One region of the Enterobacter sp. C4G1 genome, then DNA from elsewhere that is predicted to be linked to it. Evidence: predicted binding sites of a transcription regulator. Region 1 holds the regulator's gene; each other region holds the start of a gene.
The links. The regulator CRP, encoded in region 1, controls carbon source genes, mostly activating them, when cyclic AMP is high. The targets are predictions, from matches to a motif close to ATGTGANNNNNNTCACAT.

Region 1 (6,005 bases):
ACGTTGGCTTTGTCGGAGGCACGCTCAGACGCCCACAGATGTGGCTGGAAACACGCATTCCAGCCTGGCTCACCGCTTTTCTGGACGGTAAAAAATGATTATCCCCTGGCAGGAACTGGCGCCCGAAACGCTCGATAATCTTATTGAAAGCTTTGTATTACGCGAAGGCACAGATTATGGTGAACAAGAACGTTCGCTTGAACAAAAGGTCAACGATGTAAAGCGCCAGCTCAAAAGTGGCGAGGTGGTGCTGGTATGGTCTGAGCTGCACGAAACGGTCAATATCATGCCCCGCAATGCCTTTCACGACTGACCTTTAACACTATTCCAGTCAGGGAGTTGCTATGTCTGCCAGACATCCGGTTATTGCCGTTACAGGCTCAAGTGGTGCGGGTACAACCACCACCAGCCTCGCCTTTCGCAAGATTTTCGCGCAACTTAATTTACGGTCCGCAGAGGTAGAAGGCGATAGCTTTCACCGCTACACCCGCCCTGAAATGGATATGGCGATCCGCAAAGCTCGCGATCTCGGCAAACACATCAGCTATTTTGGGCCAGATGCGAACGATTTCGGTCTGCTGGAGCAGACTTTCAAAGAATACGGACAGACCGGAAAAGGCCAGTCGCGGAAGTATCTGCACACCTATGACGAAGCCGTTCCCTGGAACCAGGTACCAGGGACATTCACCCCCTGGCAGCCTCTTCCCGAACCTACCGACGTGCTATTTTATGAAGGATTACATGGCGGCGTGGTGACCACGCAGCATGATGTGGCGCGCCACGTGGACCTGCTGGTCGGCGTTGTGCCGATTGTGAACCTGGAGTGGATCCAGAAGCTGACGCGCGATATCAGCGAGCGCGGTCATTCACGTGAAGCGGTGATGGATTCGGTTGTTCGTTCGATGGAAGATTACATTAACTTCCTGACGCCGCAGTTCTCACGCACCCACATCAACTTCCAGCGCGTGCCGACGGTAGATACCTCCAACCCGTTTGCGGCCAAAAGCATTCCTTCACTGGACGAAAGCTTTGTGGTTATTCATTTCCGCAATCTCGAAGGCATTGATTACCCCTGGCTGCTGGCCATGCTGCAAGGCTCATTCATTTCGCATATGAATACGTTGGTGGTGCCGGGCGGGAAAATGGGGCTGGCGATGGAACTGATTATGTCACCGCTGGTGCAGCGGTTGATGGAAGGTAAGCAGATCGCGTGATCCTTTTCCCTCTCCCCGTGGGAGAGGGTTAGGGTGAGGGCATCAACGCGTATGATGCCCCTTGCATTACGCCTCGATCACTTCATACGAATGCGTGATTTTTACCGCTTTCTCCAGCATTAACGCCACAGAGCAATATTTCTCCGCAGAAAGATCCACCGCGCGTGATACCGCAGCGTCTTTCAGCTCTTTGCCGGTCACAATAAAATGCAAATTGATGTGCGTAAACAGGCGTGGCGCTTCTTCACGGCGTTCAGAAGTGAGTTTTACTTCGCAATCCGTCACGTCATGACGACCTTTTTGCAAAATCGACACCACGTCAATTGCGCTGCAACCACCCGCCGCCATCAGCACCATCTCCATTGGGCTTGGTGCTTTATCGCCGGAATTCCCATCCATTAAAATCTGGTGTCCGGAAGCGGATTCGCCCAGGAACGTTAAACCTTCAACCCATTTCACACGCGCTTGCATATTCATTAACTCCAACGTTGCATTTTTGGTGACAGATTACGCGTACGTTACATTTCTCGCAACGGAAGGCGACCTGCATCATGCTGAAGCGAGACACCAGGAGACACGCGACAAAAGCTATGCTAAAACACTCTGGATGCTACAGTAATACATTGACGTTACACATGTATGCAGAGGACATCAAACTTTACTGGCTGCGACTATTACGACAGCCGACTTCCCAGGGTATGGGTAAGAATTCGATTGCAACCCCAGAGTCTGGATGCATCTTATGACTCTGGTGACAGCTTATAACAGAGGATAACAGCGCATGGTGCTTGGCAAACCGCAAACAGACCCGACTCTCGAATGGTTCTTGTCTCATTGCCACATTCATAAGTACCCATCGAAGAGCACGCTGATTCACCAGGGTGAAAAAGCGGAAACGTTGTATTACATCGTCAAAGGCTCGGTGGCAGTGCTGATCAAAGATGAGGAAGGGAAAGAAATGATCCTTTCTTATCTGAACCAGGGCGATTTCATCGGTGAACTGGGCCTGTTTGAAGAAGGCCAGGAACGTAGCGCCTGGGTTCGTGCAAAAACCGCGTGTGAAGTGGCCGAAATCTCCTACAAGAAATTCCGTCAGCTGATTCAGGTTAACCCTGACATCCTGATGCGTCTTTCTTCGCAGATGGCTCGCCGCCTGCAAGTCACGTCTGAGAAAGTGGGTAACCTCGCCTTCCTGGACGTAACGGGCCGTATCGCTCAGACTCTGCTGAACCTGGCGAAACAACCAGACGCAATGACCCACCCGGACGGAATGCAAATTAAAATTACCCGTCAGGAAATTGGTCAGATCGTGGGTTGCTCCCGTGAAACAGTGGGCCGTATTCTGAAAATGCTCGAAGACCAGAACCTGATCTCCGCCCACGGTAAAACCATCGTGGTTTACGGAACACGTTAATTCCGGTCAAACGGCGTGCCATCGCAAGGTGTCACGCCGTTTTTGTCTCTACTCCCCATGTGGCGCAGGCTAATTTATCACCCGGAAGTTAACTACGCACTGCGACAAACGCTGGTGTTGTGCCTTCCTGTGGCCGTGGGTTTGCTGCTGGGCCATCTGCAACAGGGTCTGTTGTTCTCCCTGGTTCCTGCCTGCTGCAACATTGCAGGTCTGGACACACCGCATAAACGTTTCTTCAAGCGCCTGATTATTGGCGGCTGTCTGTTTGCAGGCTGTAGCCTCGCTGTACAACTGCTGCTTGCCCGTGATATTCCGCTTCCCCTGATCCTGACCGTACTGGCCATGACGCTTGGCGTGACCGCTGAAATCAGCGCGCTACATGCCCGGTTGCTGCCCGCGTCGTTGATTGCCGCCATCTTCACGCTGAGCCTCGCCGGGAATATGCCGGTGTGGGAGCCGCTACTCATCTACGCGCTGGGAACCCTGTGGTACGGCGTGTTCAACTGGATCTGGTTCCGCCTGTGGCGCGAACAACCGCTGCGCGAATCGCTCAGCCTGCTCTACGTGCAGCTTGCCGACTACTGCGAAGCCAAGTACACCCTGCTCACTCAGCATACGGATCCGGAAAAATCGCTGCCGCCGCTGCTGGCGCGCCAGCAAAAAGTCGTCGATCTGATTAGCCAGTGTTATCAGCAGTTGCACATGCTCGCCGCCAATAAAAATCATGACTATAAGCGACTGCTGCGTATCTTCCAGGTCGGTCTGGATTTACAGGAACATATCTCTGTGAGCCTGCATCATCCGCAGGAGGTGCAAAAGCTGGTCGAACGTAGCCACGCCGAGGCGGTGATCCGCTGGAACGCCCAAACCGTGGCAGCGCGCCTGCGCATTCTCGCTGACGATATCCTGTATCACCGCTATCCCACGCGTTTTAACATGGACAAACAGCTGGGGGCGCTGGAGAAAATTGCCCATCAACACGCGGAAAACCCGGTGGGCCAATTTGCGGCGTGGCACTTCAGCCGCATCGCCCGTGTCCTGCGGACTCAGCGGCCACTTTACCCCCGTGACCTGATGGCCGATAAACAAAAGCGTCTGCCGCTGCTGCCAGCCCTGAAAAGCTATCTGTCACTGAAATCTGCCGCGCTGCGTAATGCCGCGCGTATCAGCGTGATGCTTAGCACCGCCAGTCTGATGGGCGTCGCGCTGCACTTACCGAAACCGTACTGGATCTTAATGACCGTGCTGTTTGTTACGCAGAACGGTTACGGTGCTACGCGGGTGCGCATTCTGCACCGGGCAGGTGGCACAATCGCGGGGCTTATCATTGCTGGGGTGACGCTGCACTTCCACGTACCGGAAGGCTATACGCTGCTGGGGATGCTGGCTGTCACCATGGTGAGCTACCTGATTATTCGCAAGAACTATGGCTGGGCGATGGTGGGCTTTACGGTCACTGCGGTATACACCCTGCAACTGCTCACGCTCAATGGCGAACAGTTTATTCTCGCCCGCCTGGTCGACACCCTGATTGGCTGCCTGATTGCCTTTGGCGGCCTGGTCTGGCTCTGGCCCCAGTGGCAAAGCGGGTTGTTGCGCCAGAACGCCCATGATGCGCTGGAAGCAGATCAACAGGCGATACGCCTGATCCTGAGCGATGATCCACAGCCTTCGCCGCTGGCGTATCAGCGCATGAAGGTTAACCAGGCACATAACGCCCTGTTTAACTCACTGAACCAGGCGATGCAGGAGCCGGGCTTTAATTCCCACTATCTGGCAGACATGAAACTGTGGGTGACGCACAGCCAGTTTATCGTCGAGCACATTAACGCCATGACCACGCTTGCACGCGAGCACACGATGCTGACACCCGATCTGGCGCAGCGCTATTTGCAGTCCTGTGAGATTGCCTTGCAGCGATGTCAGCAGCGCCTGGAGTACGACGCGCCGGGAGAAGCTGGAGATTCGAATATTCTTGAAGCACCGGAAACACTGACGCTTGGCCCAATGAGCACCCTGGAGCAGCATTTGCAGCGCATCCTGGGGCATCTGAGCACCATGCACACCATTTCGTCGGTGGCATGGCGTCAGCGTCCGCATCACGGGATTTGGTTAACGCGGGTATTAAAACGCACGCCGTACTAATTTTGCCGGCCAGTTTATCCGCGTACGATCTTCGCCACCGCGGCAGCAAAACGGTTTAAGCCGTCTTCTATGTCTTTGTCTTCAATCACCAGCGACGGCGCGAAACGCATCACGTCCGGCCCGGCATTCAGCACCATCACCCCTTCATGAGCTGCGGCGTGCAGGAAATCGCGTGCGCGACCTTTGTACTGTGGCTTCAGCTCAGCGCCAATTAACAGCCCCATACCACGGATCTCGCTGAACACGTTGTACTGCTCATCAATCTGCTGAAGGTGTTTCACGAACAGCTCGCGCTTCGCATTAACGCCGTTCAGCACCTCTGCCGTGTTGATGATATCGAACGCCGCACCAGCAATGGCGCAGGCCAGCGGGTTGCCACCGTAGGTCGAACCGTGAGAGCCCACGTGGAACGCGGAAGCAATATCCTGCGTGGTGAGCACCGCACTTACCGGGAAACCGCCGCCGAGCGCTTTGGCGCTGGTCAGGATATCTGGCGTCACGCCGTAGTGCATATAGGCAAAGAGATCGCCGGTACGCCCCATGCCGCTCTGCACTTCATCAAACACCAGCAGCGCCTGGTGCGCATCGCACAGTTCACGCAGGCCTTGCAGGAACTCAGGCGTTGCCGCCATTACGCCGCCTTCGCCCTGAATCGGCTCGACCACTACCGCGCAGGTATGGTCGTCCATCACCGCTTTTACCGCATGAAGGTCGTTAAACGGCACGTGGATGATATCGGCCGGTTTCGGGCCAAAGCCATCGGAATACTTTGGCTGCCCGCCAACGGACACGGTAAACAGCGAACGGCCGTGGAAGGCGTTATGGAAGGCAATGATTTTGGTTTTATACGGGCTATGACGGGTTGAAGCATAGTAGCGTGCCAGCTTAAAGGCCGTTTCGTTGGCTTCAGTACCGGAGTTCATGAACAGCACACGTTCAGCAAAGGTCGCGTCGATGATTTTACGTCCCAGGCGCAGCGCGGGTTCGTTGGTAAAGACGTTACTGGTGTGCCACAGGGTTTCGCCCTGGGTTTTTAACGCGTCTACCAGAGCAGGATGACAATGACCCAGCGCCGTCACCGCAATCCCCCCCGCGAAATCAACGTACTCTTTACCCTGCTGATCCCAGACGCGGCTGCCCTTCCCTTTAACCGGGATAAACTCAGCCGGTGCATAAATCGGCAGGATCACTTCATCGAATGTCGCGCGGGTAATTGCTGATTGTTCAGTTGC
Region 2 (6,005 bases), 1.1 Mb from region 1:
TAAATTTACCCCGTACCGGCGTGGTGCACGGATTTTCCGGCAGTTTGCAGCAGGCTGAACGCTTTATCGGGCTGGGCTATCGCATTGGTGTTGGCGGGACGATTACCTACCCGCGAGCCAGCAAGACCCGGGATGTGATGGCACAGCTACCGCTGACGGCGTTATTGCTGGAAACCGACGCACCCGACATGCCGCTAAACGGTTTTCAGGGGCAACCTAATCGCCCGGAACAGGCGGCGCGCGTATTCGACACGCTATGTGAACTGCGCAGAGAGCCTGCGGATGTGATTGCGGATGCCTTGCTGAGCAACACCTGCTCGCTGTTTGGCATTGCGCTATAGATAGAGCGCCGGGCGGATCACGGCGATCTTCTCTTTTTCCAGCGCCAGTGCCAGTGGCTCAATATCGGCAGGCGTTGCGCTACGCCAGCTGGCCGCCTCACCGTAAACCCCTTGTGCATGAAACGCGTTGATCCTCACCGGGATATTGCCCAGCGAGCGAATAAACACGATTAGCGCTTTGATATGCTCCAGATAATCGCACTTCTCAGGGATAACCAGTAACCGCAGCTCGGTCAGCCGGTTATGCTGCGCCAGCAAGCGGATGCTCTGCTTTATCTGCGGGTTTTCACGTCCGGTCAGGTAGCGGTGATGTTCGTTTCCCCAGGCTTTGAGATCCAGCATGGCACCATCGAGAGCCGGCAATAACTTCTGCCAGCCGGTTTCCCCGAGCAGACCGTTACTGTCGACCAGACGGGTCAAATGATGAAGGGTTGGCTCTGTTTTCATCGCTGTGAACAGTGCCACCAGAAACGGCAGTTGCGTTGTGGCCTCACCGCCACTCACGGTGATGCCATCGATAAACGGCGCGACTTTGCGAATGTGCGCGAGGATATCGTTTACGCTAAAGCGTTGCGCCATCGGTGTGGCCTGCTGCTGGCAAAGGTGCAGGCAGGTGTCACACTGTTTGCAGTCGCTTTCCTGCCACCAGACCCGCCCGGCCTGAATATTCAGCGCGTCGTGCGGACAATGGGGAACGCAGTCGCCGCAGTCGTTGCAGCGGCCGATGGTCCACGGGTTGTGGCAGGATTTACAGCGCAGATTACAGCCCTGGAGGAACAGCGTCAGGCGGCTGCCTGGACCGTCCACGCAGGAGAAGGGGATAATCTGACTAACTAAAGCGCATCTGTTGTTCATGGCTTACCACCCGTGGCTGGCGATCCAGGATACGTGTATTGCGCGCGGCTTCTTCTCCAAGCCAGGTGGTTTGGGTGCGCGACCCTTCCTCGCGGTATTTTTGCAGGTCTGATAATCGCACCATGTATCCGGTCACGCGGACCAAATCGTTACCCGCCACGTTGGCCGTAAACTCGCGCATCCCGGCTTTAAAGGCCCCCAGACACAGCTGCACTACTGCCTGCGGATTACGTTTTACCGTCTCTTCCAGGGTCAGAATATCGCTGATACCTGAAGGGTAATGCTGGTGATGTGGAGCAACCGCGAGCAGATGGCTAATCGGATCGGGTTCATCGCCGTACGGCAGGCGTGCGCCTGGCGTTGTCCCGATGTCCGAGCTTATCCCGGACTGCGCGTGCAGCAGGGCATGGTGATTCCAGCCATGCTTCACCGGCGTGTTTTCGACAAAAGCGGCGAGCTGCGCGCTGATGCGATAACCCAGCGCGTTGGCCTGTTCATCTTTACCGTAACGCCCGTCCATCCCGGCTTTTTCACACAGGGTGTTAACCGCCTCAGCAAGGCCATACATGCCAAACATCGGTACAAAACGATCGGCATCTATCAGCCCCTCTTTCACCAGGAAGCTATTCTCAAAGAAGCCCGATTTTTCATACAGGAAGTCGCAGCGCGCGTTGATGATGGCGATTTGCTGCTGGCAGTAGTGCGGAAGCGTGCGGGTGAAGAAATCATCAGGCGAATCGCTCTGTTCAGCAATAGCTTTCAGGTTGAGGCGTACCAGCGTGCTACCACCACCCGCCAGCGGCAGAGAATTGTAACAACTGACCACACCATAACGGCCTTTTGTGAAAATTTTATCATTTATCGGGCCGTTAGAAATATGAGGTTTGCTGCACTCACAAATATTTTTCGCCACCTCAAGCAGCAAATCATCTGGTGTAATTTCGGGATCATAAATGAAGGTTAAATTCGGTGAGACCTGCTTCAGCTCTGCATCAGCCCGTAAAATTGCCCGCGTAACAGGTGTATCCGCCGGGCCGATGTTTGCGTGCATAAAAGCATCTGGCAGTGTCCTGTCGAGATAGCGCCAGAAACGTTTTATGCGGCTATCGATTTCTTCTTGTGTTAGAATTCTAACATACGGTTGCAGTAGCGCATCAAGCTGGCCCAGATACACGGGCATGGATGTGACTGATGGAACATGGTGGTAAAGGATGGTTAACAGTGAGAGAGCATCATCAAGGTCTTTCGCACCTTCCAGCTCCAGCCATGCTGAACCGTTAGCCAGGAATTTTGCGTAATCCGGCAGAACGTAACGGGGTTTGAAAGGCGCATGGCCTTCGAACATGTCGCAGATAAAACCCGCGTCCAGCGCCGCTCTGGCGGCCTGTGGTAACGCAGGATAGGGAAGGGCGTTTTCCGCCTCCAGCGCCAGAAAATGACGTTTTTGCTCAGGTGTGAGTACCGGGCTTGTCACAATGTGCTGGCAACGTTGTTGCAGGGCGTCAGGGCTGAAGTGGGACATATTCACTTCCTTTATTGTTCTGCGATTGATGAGCGGATTGTAGGAAGTCACCCCACGGAGGCTTTTGATCCGACAGGGGTAATCGCTGCTTTAGTCAGCAGTTTGAGCAAGAAAATTTGAAGTTGATCTCATTACAGCAATGCAAATTTGTACGAAGTTTTCATTAACTGTGATGAATGTCGAAGTGTGTATGCGAGTGGATGTTAGAATACTAACAGAGCCGCAAGGTGAAATTTTATACGGCGATGCCGTTGGAGAATGTTATGACCGATTTAACTGCAAGCAGCCTGCGTGCGTTGAAACTAATGGACCTGACCACCCTGAACGATGACGACACCAATGAGAAAGTCATCGCTCTGTGCCATCAGGCAAAAACGCCTGTCGGTAACACCGCAGCCATCTGTATCTACCCGCGCTTTATCCCAATTGCACGTAAGACTCTGAACGAGCAGGGCACCCCGGATGTGCGTATTGCAACCGTGACTAACTTCCCGCACGGCAACGACGATATCGGTATTGCGCTGGCAGAAACCCGCGCGGCGATTGCTTACGGCGCTGATGAAGTAGACGTGGTGTTCCCATACCGCGCGCTGATCGCGGGCAACGAACAGGTTGGTTTTGACCTGGTGAAAGCCTGTAAAGACGCCTGTGCGGCGGCAAACGTGCTGCTTAAAGTGATCATCGAAACCGGTGAGCTGAAAGAAGAGCGCCTTATCCGTAAAGCATCTGAGATCGCTATCAAAGCCGGTGCAGATTTCATCAAAACCTCTACCGGTAAAGTGCCGGTCAACGCGACCCCGGAAAGCGCGCGCATCATGATGGAAGTCATTCGCGATATGGGCGTGTCCAAAACCGTTGGTTTCAAACCTGCGGGCGGCGTGCGTACCGCGGAAGACGCGCAGCAGTTCCTGGCGATTGCAGACGAGCTGTTCGGCGCTGACTGGGCGGATTCCCGTCACTACCGCTTCGGCGCATCCAGCCTGCTGGCAAGCCTGCTCAAAGCGCTGGGTCACGGCGACGGTAAGAGCGCAAGCAGCTACTAATTTTTGAATGACCGGGTGGCGCATAGCGCTCCCGGCCTACTTCGGGAGGTTACCGTGTTTCTCGCACAAGAAATTATTCGTAAAAAACGTGATGGTCGCGCATTAAGCGACGAAGAGATCCGCTTCTTTATCAACGGCATTCGCGATAACACCGTCTCTGAAGGGCAAATTGCTGCTCTGGCGATGACCATCTTTTTCCACGATATGTCGATGCCTGAACGTGTCTCGTTGACCATGGCGATGCGAGATTCAGGGACCGTTCTGGACTGGAAAAGCCTCAACCTTAATGGCCCTATTGTCGACAAACACTCTACCGGCGGTGTGGGTGATGTTACCTCACTGATGCTTGGCCCAATGGTTGCGGCCTGCGGTGGTTATATTCCGATGATCTCCGGGCGTGGCCTGGGTCACACCGGCGGCACGCTGGATAAACTGGAAGCCATTCCGGGCTTCGACATCTTCCCGGATGACAATCGCTTCCGCGATATTATTAAAGACGTTGGTGTGGCAATTATCGGCCAGACCAGCTCTCTTGCACCGGCGGACAAGCGTTTCTACGCCACCCGCGACATTACCGCGACTGTTGACTCCATCCCGCTGATCACCGCTTCGATCCTCGCCAAAAAACTGGCGGAAGGCCTGGATGCGCTGGTGATGGACGTGAAAGTGGGCAGCGGCGCGTTTATGCCAACCTATGAGCTTTCCGCCCAGCTTGCTGAAGCGATCGTTGGCGTTTCCAACGGTGCTGGCGTGCGCACCACCGCGCTGCTGACGGACATGAATCAGGTGCTGGCATCCAGCGCAGGTAACGCCGTTGAAGTGCGCGAAGCTGTGCAGTTCCTGACGGGTGAATACCGTAACCCACGTCTGTTCGACGTCACCATGGCGCTGTGCGTTGAGATGCTTATCTCCGGCAAGCTTGCCAAAGATGATGCCGAAGCTCGGGCGAAATTGCAGGCTGTGCTGGATAACGGCAAAGCGGCAGAGATCTTCGGTCGTATGGTGGCCGCGCAGAAAGGCCCAACCGATTTCGTGGAAAACTACGCGAAATACCTGCCAACGGCGACGCTCAGCAAAGCGGTCTATGCCGATACCGAAGGCTTTATTTCCGCAATGGATACCCGTGAGCTCGGTATGGCGGTGGTGTCGATGGGTGGCGGTCGTCGTCAGGCATCTGACACGATTGATTACAGCGTTGGCTTTACCGACATGGTTCGTCTGGGCGACAGCGTCGACGGCCAACGTCCGCTGGCGGTTATCCACGCGAAAGACGAAGCCAGCTGGCAGGATGCGGCGAGAGCGGTGAAAGCGGCAATCACGCTTGATGATAAAGCACCAGAAAGCACACCGACTGTCTATCGCCGTATCACTGAATAACTGTATACTGATCTGATCGCTATTTTTTGAAGCACTAAGTACGGAGAACAATTATGAAACGTGCATTTATTATGGTGCTGGACTCATTCGGCATCGGCGCAACCGAAGATGCAGAACGTTTTGGTGACGTGGGTTCCGATACCATGGGTCACATCGCTGAAGCCTGCGCCAAAGGTGAAGCGGACAACGGTCGTAAAGGCCCTCTGACTCTGCCAAACCTGACCAGCCTCGGCCTGGTGAAAGCGCATGAAGGTTCCACCGGCAAAATCGCAGCCGGTATGGACGGTAACGCAGAAGTGGTGGGCGCATACGCCTGGGCGCACGAGCTCTCTTCCGGTAAAGATACCCCGTCTGGCCACTGGGAAATCGCCGGTGTTCCGGTTCTGTTCGAATGGGGCTATTTCTCCGATCACCAGAACAGCTTCCCGCAGGAACTGCTGGATAGACTGGTGAAGCGTGCAAACCTGCCGGGTTACCTCGGTAACTGCCACTCCTCCGGTACCGTTATTCTGGATGAGCTCGGTGAAGAGCATATGAAAACCGGCAAACCGATTTTCTATACCTCTGCTGACTCCGTGTTCCAGATTGCCTGCCACGAAGAGACCTACGGCCTGGATAAGCTGTACGAGCTGTGCGAAATCGCCCGTGAAGAGCTGACCGAAGGCGGCTACAACATTGGCCGTGTTATCGCGCGTCCGTTTATCGGCGACAAAGCGGGTAACTTCCAGCGTACCGGTAACCGTCATGACCTGGCTGTTGAGCCGCCAGCACCGACTGTGCTGCAAAAACTGGTTGAAGAGAAAGACGGCCACGTGGTTTCCGTGGGTAAAATCGCGGATATCTATGCCAACTGCGGTATCACCAAAA
Region 3 (6,005 bases), 1.4 Mb from region 1:
GCCAGACATCTGTGCAGATGCCTTTCTCACCAGATCCACGACTTCCTTTTCCTGGTTGGCTTTCCCATCGACCGGGAAACCTGGCAAGTGGTAACTGTAGTGACCGGTATACTCTTTGTGCCAATAGAATCCGCCATCATGGCGATGGCCACGGAAACCCCAGATGAAGCCTCCCACAGCTTGAGCACCGTTTACGTCGGTGTGGACAATCGACTGCATGATGTCATTAAGCTGCGTGTGGTCGAGCAGGCCAAATTCCCCAACCAGATAGGCTTTCTTGCCACCAATCGCGGTCAGGTCTTTACGCACCTGATCGGGATGATTGTTATCGGCGTTGGTATAGTAGTGGTTACTGACGATATCAACGTTAGGATCGGTTAACGCAAAATCGTTAATCTTCTTGTAGGTCCCATCAACTATCAGCTGATTTGGTGCCCATTTACGGATCCATGCCGCCGTCTCTTTCAAAAACGCAGCATTGGTGTCCTCCAGTTCGTTACCTGTTTCCCAGGCCATGATCGCCTTCTCATCAGAGTAAGCGCGTCCCGTCACGGTATTCGTACGGGTGATGACCTGGCGGATAACATCCAGGTAGGCTTTATAGGTTTTGCTGTCGGTACGGTAAAAATCTTCCGGTTTTTCATTGTAGAAGGCCGCAAGTTGCTCGCGCCCACCCCACCACCACCAGTGATCAATAAACGGTAAAATCAGGCGTAACCCTTGCTTGTCCGCTTCGGCGATCATGTTGTCATAAACCTTCATCGCTTTTTCGTTAAGCTGGGGCATCCCACCGGGTGTTTGTGGGGCCAGGATGTGCGTTTCGCGTTCGCAGGCAGCATCGTTTTCCTGTTGTACGGAGAGCACATAAACACGCTGCGCTTTCGCCCCTGTTGCCACCATGGCTTTGATCCAGTTTGCCTGTTCCTCGGGGGTTGGCCATTTGAAATATTGCCCCCAGCCTCGGGGATCGGCTTTACATACACCACGGGCATCATCTTCGATGCGATGCATCTCTGGCGCGTGTATACCTGCGAAACGGAATGTCGTCTTCCCGTCCATCAACTGCGCGCCATCACGCGTAATGAAGTGCTCAAAATGTGATTGTTCAGCCGCCATCGCCCCCGCGCAACCCAGCGCGGACAGCAGGGAAGCCAGAAGAATTTTTCGGATAGGTTGAATCATTTTGCTCTCTCCTTAGAACCACACTTCAGCCTGAACGCCGAAATTGACTGTGTCTGTTTCACCGCTGCGGCTATAACCACCCGCAGAAATAGTGTTGGTATCCCAGTTATAGTTACCGTCGAGCGCATCTGAGACGCCTTTATCCCACTTCGCGTAAGTCGCGAAGAAGCGAAGTTGCGGACGATTCCAGTAGCCCGAATCAAAGGTCAGCGTCGGTGCAATGGTCACTTTGGTCAGGCCACCTTTTCCTTTCCCGTTGACGCCTTTGTAGTTTTCATCGTCGAGGTACTCATAACCAAGTTCATACTGCATCGCGAAGTTTTTGGTAATTTGATGGTACGGGCGAATACCGGCAACCCAACTGGTGCGTCCCCAGCCATCGGCATCGCTGGTCCACCAACGGTAGTTTTTGTCTTTCTGGTAGTATGCAAACGTCGATACATCGACATTTCCCAGAGAAGCCATGCTGTCGAGGATCACACGCCAGGATTGGGTATCATCCAGGTTTGCCCAGCCCCAGCCGTTTTTGCCCAGCGAATCACCTGCTGCCAGACCCCGGCCATACTGCATGACCAGTTTGGAATAGCCGCCTGTCAGGCCCCAGAAACCGTCAAAGTTGTAGACCCCTGTAACGCCATAGCCTTTTTCGGCAGAGGTTGGGTGGTTCTCATTGCGGTTCATGTGGTGACCAATCAGCTCCAGATCAAAGCCTGTGCCACCAATTTTCTTCAGCCACAAGTTGAGTGAATAATCATCCGGGTAACCCTGCTCCCCTTTATCCACCGGATACGCTTTTGTTTCATCGGTGGGTGAGAAAGCGTAAACGCCGGCATCAAAGCGAGCGAAGCCAAGATCAAGATTGTCAAATCCACCGCCGGTACCGTTGTACTGAATGTATTCCCAGTCGAACTGGTGGCTGGAGGTGTTCGAGCTGCTGTATCGTTTGCCGCCCCAGAAAGTGACATCCGGCGCAAAATCCAGATTGCTTAACTCCACATACCCTTCACGGAACTGTACTTCTTTGCCGTCATCGTCCTGGCAGTTCCAGTCGGAGGTGCATTTGCTCTGGTGGGTAATGTTGGCCTGAATTTTGGCAACCGGGCCGGAGTCTGATTTCAGTGTCACCTGCGGGATCAACTCGATCTTGGTATCTTCTTCGTTACCAAGACGCCATTTGCCGTCCGGCATTAACCCAACGGAGTCTGCACGGTTACCATCGGAGTTAGCCAAAATGCCTGAACGCATATAGCCGTGCAGTTTGAAGTCGTACTGTTCTGCTTGTGCGATCCCGCACGCAGCGGCATTGATGAGAAGGGCCAGAGGTATTAATCGGTTCAACCTGTTCATAGATTTCCTTTTTCTTTTTCTGAGTGAAAGAGCGTCTTATGGCGCGATCGGAAATCTACGGATCAAAAAAGGAAAAGTACATCCAATTACGGAAAGCGCTTTCCATAATTGCAGGTTTAAATCACATAATCAAAAATAATGGAAAGTAAAACGTGATGGGGATCACTCTTAATTCTGCAGGAAAATAAAAAGCCAGCGGTTTACACGCGCTGGCTGGAAATAAAATGGGCAAACGGAGGATTATTTGCTTTCTGACTCCACAAGTTGCCGTTCATAGACGTTGAAAAACGGACGGTAAATCATCCATGCATTGAAGAAAGCAAACAAGCACATAAACAGGTTTTTCCAACTGCCGTTTGCTGACCAGGCTGCGCCGAGCGGCGCAGGCATCGACCAGGGTAGCATAGCCACCGCGCGGTCAAGCACGCCGAGGTGAGTGAGATACCATGCGATACATGCATTGATCACCGGGACAAAAATAAATGGAATTAAAAACAGAGGGTTGAGAATAATCGGGAAGCCGAAAAGTACCGGTTCATTGATATTAAACAGCGATGGAATCAACCCAATCTTGCTGACGCTTTTTAGCTGTCGAGAACGGCTACGCAGGGCCATAACGATCAGGGGCAGCGTCGAACCAATCCCGCCGATTAGCAGGTAAAAATCCCAAAATCCCTGAAGATAGATATGGGGTAGTGGCGTTATGTTGTTTGCTAAAGTCTGTTGATTTTCAAATAGATAGGTCATCCAGAAAGGATTCATGATACCGGTGACAATCAGCGCACCGTGAATTCCGATAAACCACAGTAAATTGCAAATAACAATCGTAATAATCAGTGCGGTTAGCGTATCAGAGGCGATGATTAGCGGCCGAAAAGCTTCACTGATCATATCCGGCAAAATCATGCCGGTGTTTTGCTTTAGTATCGCGTTGAGCAGAGTGATTGAAAGCATGATGGCGAGCAGAGGCATCAGAAGCTGGAAGCCATTGCGTGTCATCACTGGCACCTCTTCCGGCAAACGAATACACCAGCCACGTCGGTAAAAGAGTCGCATCACTTCAATGCTGTAGAAGCTTGATATTAAAGCGCTAAATATCCCAATCCCACCAAGGAAAATATTGCTGGTATCCGTTTCTTTAAAACCGATAAACACCAGGAAAGCCAGGCATCCCGTCAGACCGCAGAGTCGTTCCGGCAGGTGATACTGTTTGCCCAGACTGGCACTGGCACCGAAAGCGATAATCAATGCCACAAGTCCAATGGTCAGTTCAAACGTTGGCAATAACATCGGCCGAATGGCCTGATAAGCCGCGCCATACCAGGCATCAGCGTTCACAGCAAACGGCGGAAAAATCAGGGGAACCATCAGACTACCCACTATCACAAACGGCATGGCCAGCGCAAAGCTGTCCCGCATCGCTGTGATGTGCTGGCTGCGGGTGAGTAGGTTAGCAAATGGCGTAACGCGTTGCTCAATCAGTGTCACAGCAACATTCATAAACTGAATGTTCATGGCAGGGCCTATAGAGGACAGGAAAGTTTCGGGATCATCGCTCACATCCCAACAAAGTAAAAGCCTGCATCTAGTGATCGCGCTCACATTTAATGTATCCATGTACGGAAAGCGCTTTCCGTTTTGAATCCGTAAAGATTATAGTCCGCTCAACGTTGTTACCCAGTCTGGAGTTTTTATGAAGAAAATTATGCTTTGCTGTTCCGCCGGAATGTCTACCAGCCTTCTGGTCAAAAAGATGCTGGAAGAGGCGGATAAGCGCGGTCTGGCCGTTGATATTAAAGCCTTTGGCGTCGCGGAGTTTGAACAGCAGGTGGGGAATTACCAGGTGGTGCTGTTGGGGCCACAGGTGAAGTACATGCAAAAAGATCTTCAGAACAAAGCCAACCCTTATGGGATCAAGGTCGAGCCCATCAACATGATGGATTACGGCATGCAGAAGGGAGGGGCAGTACTGGATTATGCCCTGTCCCTGATTGAAAATAATAACTAAAGGACATCAACATGAGCGCTCTGTACTCTAAATTAATCAGCGTGATAGAGAGCAAAATCACGCCTATGGCTGGTGCAGTCGGCCAGCAAAAGTATGTCACGTCTATTCGTGATGGGTTTATTCTTGCTCTGCCGTTTATGATTGTCGGCTCGTTTATGCTGGTGTTTATTTTCCCACCCTTCTCACCTGATACCAACTGGGGCTTCGCCCGCGCCTGGTTGCAGTTTTCATTAGATCATCGTGAAAACCTGATGCTGCCGTTTAACTTCAGCATGGGGATCATGACAATTTTCATCTCGGTGGGTGTGGCTGCAAGCCTGGCGCGTCACCACGGGCTGGACCCGTTGACCTCGGGAATGCTGTCCCTCATGGGCTTTTTACTGGTCGCTGCGCCCTTAAAAGATGGCATGGTATCGACAGCTTATTTTTCAGGGCAGGGCATTTTCACTGCACTGCTGGTATCGATTTATACGACCGAACTGTATGCCTTCCTGCGTCGCAATAATATTACCATCCGCCTGCCACCCGAAGTGCCGACCGGTGTCGCACGTTCCTTTGAGATTTTAATTCCGGTGCTGGCGGTGGTCCTGACATTGCACCCGCTTAATCTGTTTATAGAAGCACAACTTGGGATGATTATCCCCGAAGCAATTATGTCGCTGGTCAAACCGCTGGTTGCGGCGTCCGATACATTGCCTGCCATTCTGCTTTCCGTTCTGGTGTGCCAGATATTATGGTTTGCAGGCATCCATGGTGCGCTGATAGTCACAGGCATCATGAATCCATTCTGGATGGCAAACCTCTCCGTGAACCAGGCCGCGATGGCCGCAGGAACAGCGATTCCACACATCTATGTTCAGGGATTCTGGGATCACTATCTGCTGATTGGTGGTGTTGGCTCCACTCTGCCTCTGGCACTTTTACTTATGCGCAGCAAAGCCGTGCATCTGCGCACCATCGGCCGCATGGGGGTTGTTCCCGGCCTGTTTAATATCAACGAACCGATTTTGTTCGGTGCGCCTGTGATTATGAACCCGCTGTTCTTCATCCCATTCGTACTGGTCCCTATGGTCAATGCAACGCTTGCCTGGTTTGCTCTGGACTTTGGCCTGGTGGCGCGCGTGGTCTCAATGACACCGTGGACAACTCCAGCTCCCATTGGCGCATCGTGGGCAGCCAACTGGGCATTTAGTCCCGTCGTGATGTGTCTTATCTGCATGGTAACGGCGGTGGTTATGTATTATCCATTCCTTAAAGCATATGAAAAACAGTTGCTTACAAAGGAGTCTGAGGAAAAATCAGAAACCGGGCGTGTTGGCCAATCTGAAACTGCATAAATCATTAAGAGTCAGAGGATGTTATGGAATTAGAAGAACAAATCATGGGCATCATCATCAATGCCGGACAGTCTCGTAGTCTGTGTTTCGAAGCGCTACACAGTGCTAAAGCCGGAGACTTTGCGGATGCC
Region 4 (6,005 bases), 430 kb from region 1:
CGGCGGAGTTTGCTCATTTCAGCGCCCCCCAGTTGATGGTCTGTTCTTCTGCGGCGCGCAGAATCGCGCTTTGCAGACGGGCGCGGATCACACAGTCCAGCGCCCCTTTATCTTCAACGATGATCAATCCCTGCTGCACGTTCATCGCGCGTAATGTCTCATCGACGACCTGGCGGATCTGCTCGCCAAACTGCTTGATCACTTCACTGTGGATGACAATCTCCAGCTCACCGTGAGCGGGAGCGATTTTCACCATCAGGTCGCTGGACTCCTGCGTTCCGGCCAGCGACTCCCTTACAATTTTCATGATAAATTCCTGATAGTTATGCGACTTCCGCGCGCGCACTGTAGTGCGCTTCGAGATGCGCGAAAGTGGATTCCGGGACAATCTCCCGGATCCGGGTAAACTGCTGTGTCTTGAGTAAACGGCGAACTTCCGAGGCTGAAATGGCGTTGCCGGTGGCCTTTATGCGCGGCATTTCCACTACGTCGATGCGGGAGGAAAGCAGCGCGTGCAGCGTCTGGTTGTACTGACGGGTGATATCGCAAAATGGCTCTGAGCCGATAAAACGGTGGGTGATCCCCAGGGCCGGCGCAATGTGATCCCGGAAGATCAACACATCGATTTCACTCCATGCCTGCTGCACTTTGCCGGTATCTTTCAGGAAATAGGCCGGGAAGGTCGCGCGGGAAATGATGTACTGCGAGCCTTCATGCACAACCACGTTTGGCAGATGCGCCACACCTGCACGCACCATCTCCAGGCGTGCGCTGAACGGGAAGAACGACGCGTCTTCACGCACAACAAACAGATGCAGCACATCGCACTGCTGCGCGGCCTGCTCCACCAGATGACGGTGCCCAAGGGTGAACGGATTGGCGTTCATCACAATCGCCCCCACTTTCTCGCCACACTTGCGCTTAGCGCTAAGCGTACGGCAGTAACGCTCAATGCCCTGCGGCGTGTTCTCCATCAACACGGCGTTGTTACCGCTCTGGGCAATGGGCCAGAAGCCGCTGCGGGAAAAGCGCTCTTTATTGCACGGACGCGTGCACAGAAAGAGATGAAAGTGCCCACGCGCCAGCGCAGCGTTCTCCACCTCTGCCAGTAACCGCGCGCTCAAGTTCTCGCCCCGAAGCTGCTCGTTTACCGCCACACATTTGATGACGTTACCGGCAAGGCCTGCGCAACCCACCAGCTGCATTCCGGCCCAGGCCTCAACGAACAGCGTAATGTCGTTGTCCAGGCCAAGACCGCTGTCTGCCAGTAAATAACGGATCTGGCTTAAGCGTTCCGGGTGTTTCGCCACGTCTGTCAGACGAAAATCGATAGTGGGTTGCGATTGCATACTGCCGCCTTACTTAATGTGCTGCCGCAAGCGTGGTTGCCGGCGCTTCCATGATCACGTTACTCAGATGGCCGATATGTTCGATCTCCACCTCAATGCGATCCCCCTCTTTCATAAACAGCGGTGGGTTACGCTTTTTACCTACGCCACCCGGGGAGCCGGTGATGATCACATCGCCAGGGCTTAAGCGGGTGAAGGTGGTGATGTACTCGATCAGTTCCGCCACCTTGTGGATCATGCTGCTGGTGTTGTCTTCCTGCACCATGCGGCCATTCAGCCAGGTGCGGATCGCTAACTGGTGCGGGTCCGGGATTTCATCTGCAGTAGCCATCCACGGACCGAACGCCCCGGTCTGACGCCAGTTCTTCCCGGCGGTAAACCAGGTGTGCTGCCAGTCGCGGGCTGAGCCGTCCATGTAGCAGCTGTAACCGGCCACGTGGCGCAGAGCGTCGTCGCGGCTGATGTTCTCCCCGCCTTTACCGATAATCACCGCCAGCTCGCCTTCATAATCGAACTCGCTGGAGTGGCGCGGTTTCAGCACCGGCTCGTTGTGGCCAGTCTGGGAGTCCGGGAAGCGGACAAACAGCGTGGGTGCCGGGTTGTGCTGGTCGAACTCCTTGCGCTTGTCGGCATAGTTCATGCCCACACAGAGGATTTTTTCCGGCTGCTCAATCACCGGTAAAAAGGTGATGGCGCTCATCGGCACATCCACGGCATCGTTGAGATAACGGGTGGCCTGTGCCAGCCCGTTCCCTTGCAACAGCGCTTTAAGGTCGCTGTAGCGGTCGCCCAGACGGCGACCTAAATCAATCACACCTTCGGCCTGCACGATGCCGTAGCTGCGTTTACCCTGGTATAAAAAGCTTGCGAGTTTCATTGTTCTTTCCTGAAAACTTAAACGAGGAAGTTGCCCAGAATCAGCAGTGAGACGGAGACGTTAATCGCGCCGCCAATACGGGTGGCAATCTGGGCGAATGGCATCAGGCTCATGCGGTTGCCTGCGGTCAGGATCGCCACGTCACCGGTACCGCCCTGGCCGCTCTGGCAGCAGGAGACGATGGCGACATCAATTGGGTGCATCCCAATCTTTTTACCGACGAAGAACCCGGTCGCGACCAGCGCAGAGACGGTGCTCACAATCACCAGCAGGTTGCTGATGGTGAACGCAGCCACCAGTTCGTGCCACGGGGTGATAGCAACACCGACGGCGAAGAGGATTGGATAGGTCACAGAGGTCTGGAAGAATTTGTACACCACCTGCGAGCCCTCAAGCAGACGCGGGGATGCGCCGTTGCAGAGCTTCACCAGCACCGCCATAAACAACATGCCAACCGGTGCAGGCAGGCCAATCAGCTTGTGGCCAAGCATCCCGAGCATATAGAGCAGTACCGCCAGCAGTGCGCCAGAGGCAATCGTGGTGACATCGGCTTTGCCAGAGAACGCAGGCTGAGTGGCAGTTGCATCGGCATTGGCGCGGTTTGGCATCAGCTGGCCTTCACCGGTCAGATGCGGGTAGCGTTTACCGAGTTGGTTCAGGCAGCCAGAGATAATGATTGCCGTCAGACCGCCGAGCATCACCATCGGCAGCACGCGGCCGAGCGCAACGCCCTGGTCCATATGCAGCAAGGTGGCATAACCAATCGAGAGTGGAATGGCCCCTTCGCCTACACCGCCCGCCATGATCGGCAGAATAATGAAGAAGAAGATCTGGAAGGGCTCAAGACCCAGCGCCAGACCAACGCCCATCCCGACAATCATGCCGACGATTTCACCGCACAGCATCGGGAAGAAGATGCGCAGGAAGCCCTGAATCAGCACCGTACGGTTCATGCTCATGATGCTGCCGACGATAATGCAGCAGATGTAGAGATAGAGAATATTGGTAGATTTGTAGAACTTGGTTGTGGATTCGACCACCACGTCCGGCAGCAGGCCATAATAGACCAGCGCAGACGGGATAAAGGTGGCGCAAATCGCCGCCGCGCCCAGCTTGCCGATAATCGGCAGGCGTTTGCCAAACTCACCGCAGGCAAAGCCGAAGAACGCCAGCGTCGCCACCATCACCACGATGTCGCTTGGCAGTTTGCCACCCAGACAGTCAATGGCAATCAGCGCGCCCGCCAGAACAAACAGTGGCAGAGGAATAATCCCGACTTTCCAGGTATCCATAATATGCCACCAGCGCTCCTTGAGCGATGGCCGCTGAATATCAATCGGGTCGTGGGTAACAGAGAAAGAGTCGTCAGTTGTGCTCATAATAAGCCCCTTGGTTATTTTGTGCGTTCAGCTTAAAGTCACAAAGGCTTACTTTATGTGAGGAATGACATATTAAAACCGAAGTTTTAATGGCAGCTATGGTTTTAATGGTTTCTTTTATTTAGTGTGATTTACACCTTATTAATGGCCGTGGTTTTTATGGTTTCTTTTCTAAATTGAACAAACAAATAACATTTATGAATTTCGTTTCAGGGCGATAAACCTTTCAGATAAATCTTTTACAGGCCGTGCTGTGCAAGGGATCACAAGTTTTTGGCAAACCGGGGGCTGGCACGAGAAAAGATGATATATTGGCGCTTCTCATTGATACCCTGCGTGATAGTTATGAAAGTATCGTTTCAGATCAAGCTGTTTATTTCGCTGGTAGCCTTTTTCTCAGTGCTGTTTACATTACTGGGAGGATATTATTATGTCGATGTTGGCAGGCAGCTTTATCAGGAAATGAGTACACGCGCTAAAATACAAGCTGAAGAGATTGCGCTTATTCCGACTTTACGTAACGAAGTCGAACAAAAAGATATCAAGTCAATCCATGACTTTATGCAAAAAATAGCCACCCACAGTGATGCCAGTTTTATTGTGATTGGCGATAACAAAGGGCAGCATCTGTTCCATTCCGTGTTTGCTGACCGGGTCGGAACAACGCTTGTCGGCGGCGATAACGAAGAAGTGCTGCTGGGGAAAAGCACCACTACCATTCGCAAAGGCGGGCTGGGCATTTCTCTGCGCAGCAAAGCGCCCATTTTTAACGATGCCGGGCAGGTGGTGGGGATTGTTTCGGTGGGGTATCTCACCAGCTATCTCGACACCATTACCGTGAATAAGGTCGTCAATATTTTAATTGCAGCGGTGCTACTGCTTATCGCCCTGTTTATCTTCTCGTGGTTTTTTACCCGCAGTATAAAGAAGCAGATCTTCTCCCTGGAGCCACGCGAAATCGGCCTGCTGGTGCGCCAGCAAAAAGCGATGATGGAGTCCATTTATGAAGGGGTGATCGCCATCGATGATAACCTGCGCATTGAAGTGATCAACCAGGCGGCCAGAAAGCTGCTGGGGTTAAGCCAGCCCGCCCGGGAGCTGCGCGGCCAGTTGATTAGCCAGGTTATCGAACCTGTCCCTTTCTTTGCCCCACAAACCATGCTGGCGAAAGACACCCACGATGAGATCTGCCGCTTTAACGATCTCACGGTGATTGCCAGCCGGGTCCGCATCATGCTGGAAAATTCGCTTCAGGGATGGGTGATCACCTTCCGCGATCGCAATGAGATAGATACCCTGAGCGCCCAGCTCAGCCAGGTAAAACGCTATGTCGATAACCTGCGCATTATGCGCCATGAGCAGCTTAACCGCATGACCACGCTCTCTGGCCTGCTGCATATGGGCCGTTATGAAGAAGCCATTGGCTATATTCAGGCACAATCGGAGCACGCTCAGGAGCTACTGGACTTTATTTCATCCCGCTTTAGCTCGCCCACGCTGTGCGGCCTGCTGTTGGGTAAAACAGCCCGCGCGCGTGAAAAAGGGGTCGAGCTGAATTTCGATCCGGCCTGTCGGATGGACACCGTGTTCCAGCCCCTGCATGAAGCCGAGCTGATCTCAATCATTGGTAATTTGCTGGATAACGCCATCGAAGCGACGCAACGCTCTGAACTGCCGCACGCACCGGTGGAGGTGTTGATCAAACTGAGCGAACAGGAACTGATCGTTGAAGTTGCCGATCAGGGCGTGGGCATCAAACCGGAGATCCGCGACAGGATTTTTGAGCGCGGCATCACCACCAAAACACGCGGCGATCATGGTATTGGCCTGTACCTGATTGAAAGCTATGTCACGCAGGCTGGCGGCTCGATAGAAGTTGCCGATAACATGCCGCGTGGCGCAATTTTCTCACTGTTTATTCCCGCCACGGGAGCCGCCCGGCGTTCCGTTCAGGAACTGGAAGATACCGATTATGCAACATGAACTTATCGACGTACTGATTGTTGAAGACGAGCGCGCGCTGGCACAGCTCCACGCCGAGCTTATCAGCAAACACCCGCGACTGCGCCTGGTGGGTATTGCATCGTCCCTGGCTGACGCGCAGGTGCAGCTCGAAAGCAAACAGCCGCAGCTGATGCTGCTGGACAACTACCTTCCCGATGGCAAAGGGATCACGCTTATCAGCAACCCGATGCTGACCCGCGCTAACTGCTCGGTGATTTTCATCACGGCCGCAAGCGACATGGACACGTGCAGCCAGGCCATTCGCAACGGCGCGTTTGATTACATTCTGAAACCCGTGTCCTGGAAAAGGCTCAGCCAGTCGCTTGAACGCTTTGTGCAGTTCGCCGAACAGCAGCGGGTCTGGAAGATTGTCGATCAGCAGAACGTTGATTCGCT

Region 2: the regulator CRP is predicted to act here: its motif matches at 2,833-2,850, upstream of deoC (deoxyribose-phosphate aldolase).
Region 3: the regulator CRP is predicted to act here: its motif matches at 4,116-4,133, upstream of ACT9TW_RS09785 (PTS sugar transporter subunit IIC).
Region 4: the regulator CRP is predicted to act here: its motif matches at 3,730-3,747, upstream of ACT9TW_RS01130 (2-hydroxycarboxylate transporter family protein).

What each region holds. Positions count from the first base shown of each region.
Region 1 covers NZ_JBQVVV010000001.1:660,333-666,337, forward strand. Annotated here, with positions in the region: gene ACT9TW_RS03255 (hydrolase) at 1-98, shown strand, start outside; gene ACT9TW_RS03260 (YheU family protein) at 95-313, shown strand; gene ACT9TW_RS03265 (phosphoribulokinase) at 345-1,214, shown strand; gene ACT9TW_RS03270 (OsmC family protein) at 1,281-1,685, opposite strand; gene crp (cAMP-activated global transcriptional regulator CRP) at 1,996-2,628, shown strand; gene ACT9TW_RS03280 (YccS/YhfK family putative transporter) at 2,686-4,773, shown strand; gene argD (bifunctional acetylornithine/succinyldiaminopimelate transaminase) at 4,788-6,005, opposite strand, start outside.
Region 2 covers NZ_JBQVVV010000001.1:1,737,169-1,743,173, forward strand. Annotated here, with positions in the region: gene ACT9TW_RS08405 (TatD family hydrolase) at 1-341, shown strand, start outside; gene ACT9TW_RS08410 (YjjW family glycine radical enzyme activase) at 336-1,196, opposite strand; gene ACT9TW_RS08415 (YjjI family glycine radical enzyme) at 1,171-2,718, opposite strand; gene deoC (deoxyribose-phosphate aldolase) at 2,982-3,761, shown strand; gene deoA (thymidine phosphorylase) at 3,816-5,138, shown strand; gene deoB (phosphopentomutase) at 5,192-6,005, shown strand, end outside.
Region 3 covers NZ_JBQVVV010000001.1:2,035,911-2,041,915, forward strand. Annotated here, with positions in the region: gene ACT9TW_RS09775 (CBM35 domain-containing protein) at 1-1,182, opposite strand, end outside; gene ACT9TW_RS09780 (carbohydrate porin) at 1,195-2,529, opposite strand; gene ACT9TW_RS09785 (PTS sugar transporter subunit IIC) at 2,770-4,044, opposite strand; gene ACT9TW_RS09790 (PTS sugar transporter subunit IIB) at 4,223-4,537, shown strand; gene ACT9TW_RS09795 (PTS sugar transporter subunit IIC) at 4,549-5,874, shown strand; gene ACT9TW_RS09800 (PTS lactose/cellobiose transporter subunit IIA) at 5,898-6,005, shown strand, end outside.
Region 4 covers NZ_JBQVVV010000001.1:228,903-234,907, forward strand. Annotated here, with positions in the region: gene citE (citrate (pro-3S)-lyase subunit beta) at 1-17, opposite strand, end outside; gene citD (citrate lyase acyl carrier protein) at 14-307, opposite strand; gene citC ([citrate (pro-3S)-lyase] ligase) at 324-1,349, opposite strand; gene ACT9TW_RS01125 (fumarylacetoacetate hydrolase family protein) at 1,363-2,226, opposite strand; gene ACT9TW_RS01130 (2-hydroxycarboxylate transporter family protein) at 2,244-3,605, opposite strand; gene ACT9TW_RS01135 (ATP-binding protein) at 3,951-5,588, shown strand; gene ACT9TW_RS01140 (response regulator) at 5,578-6,005, shown strand, end outside.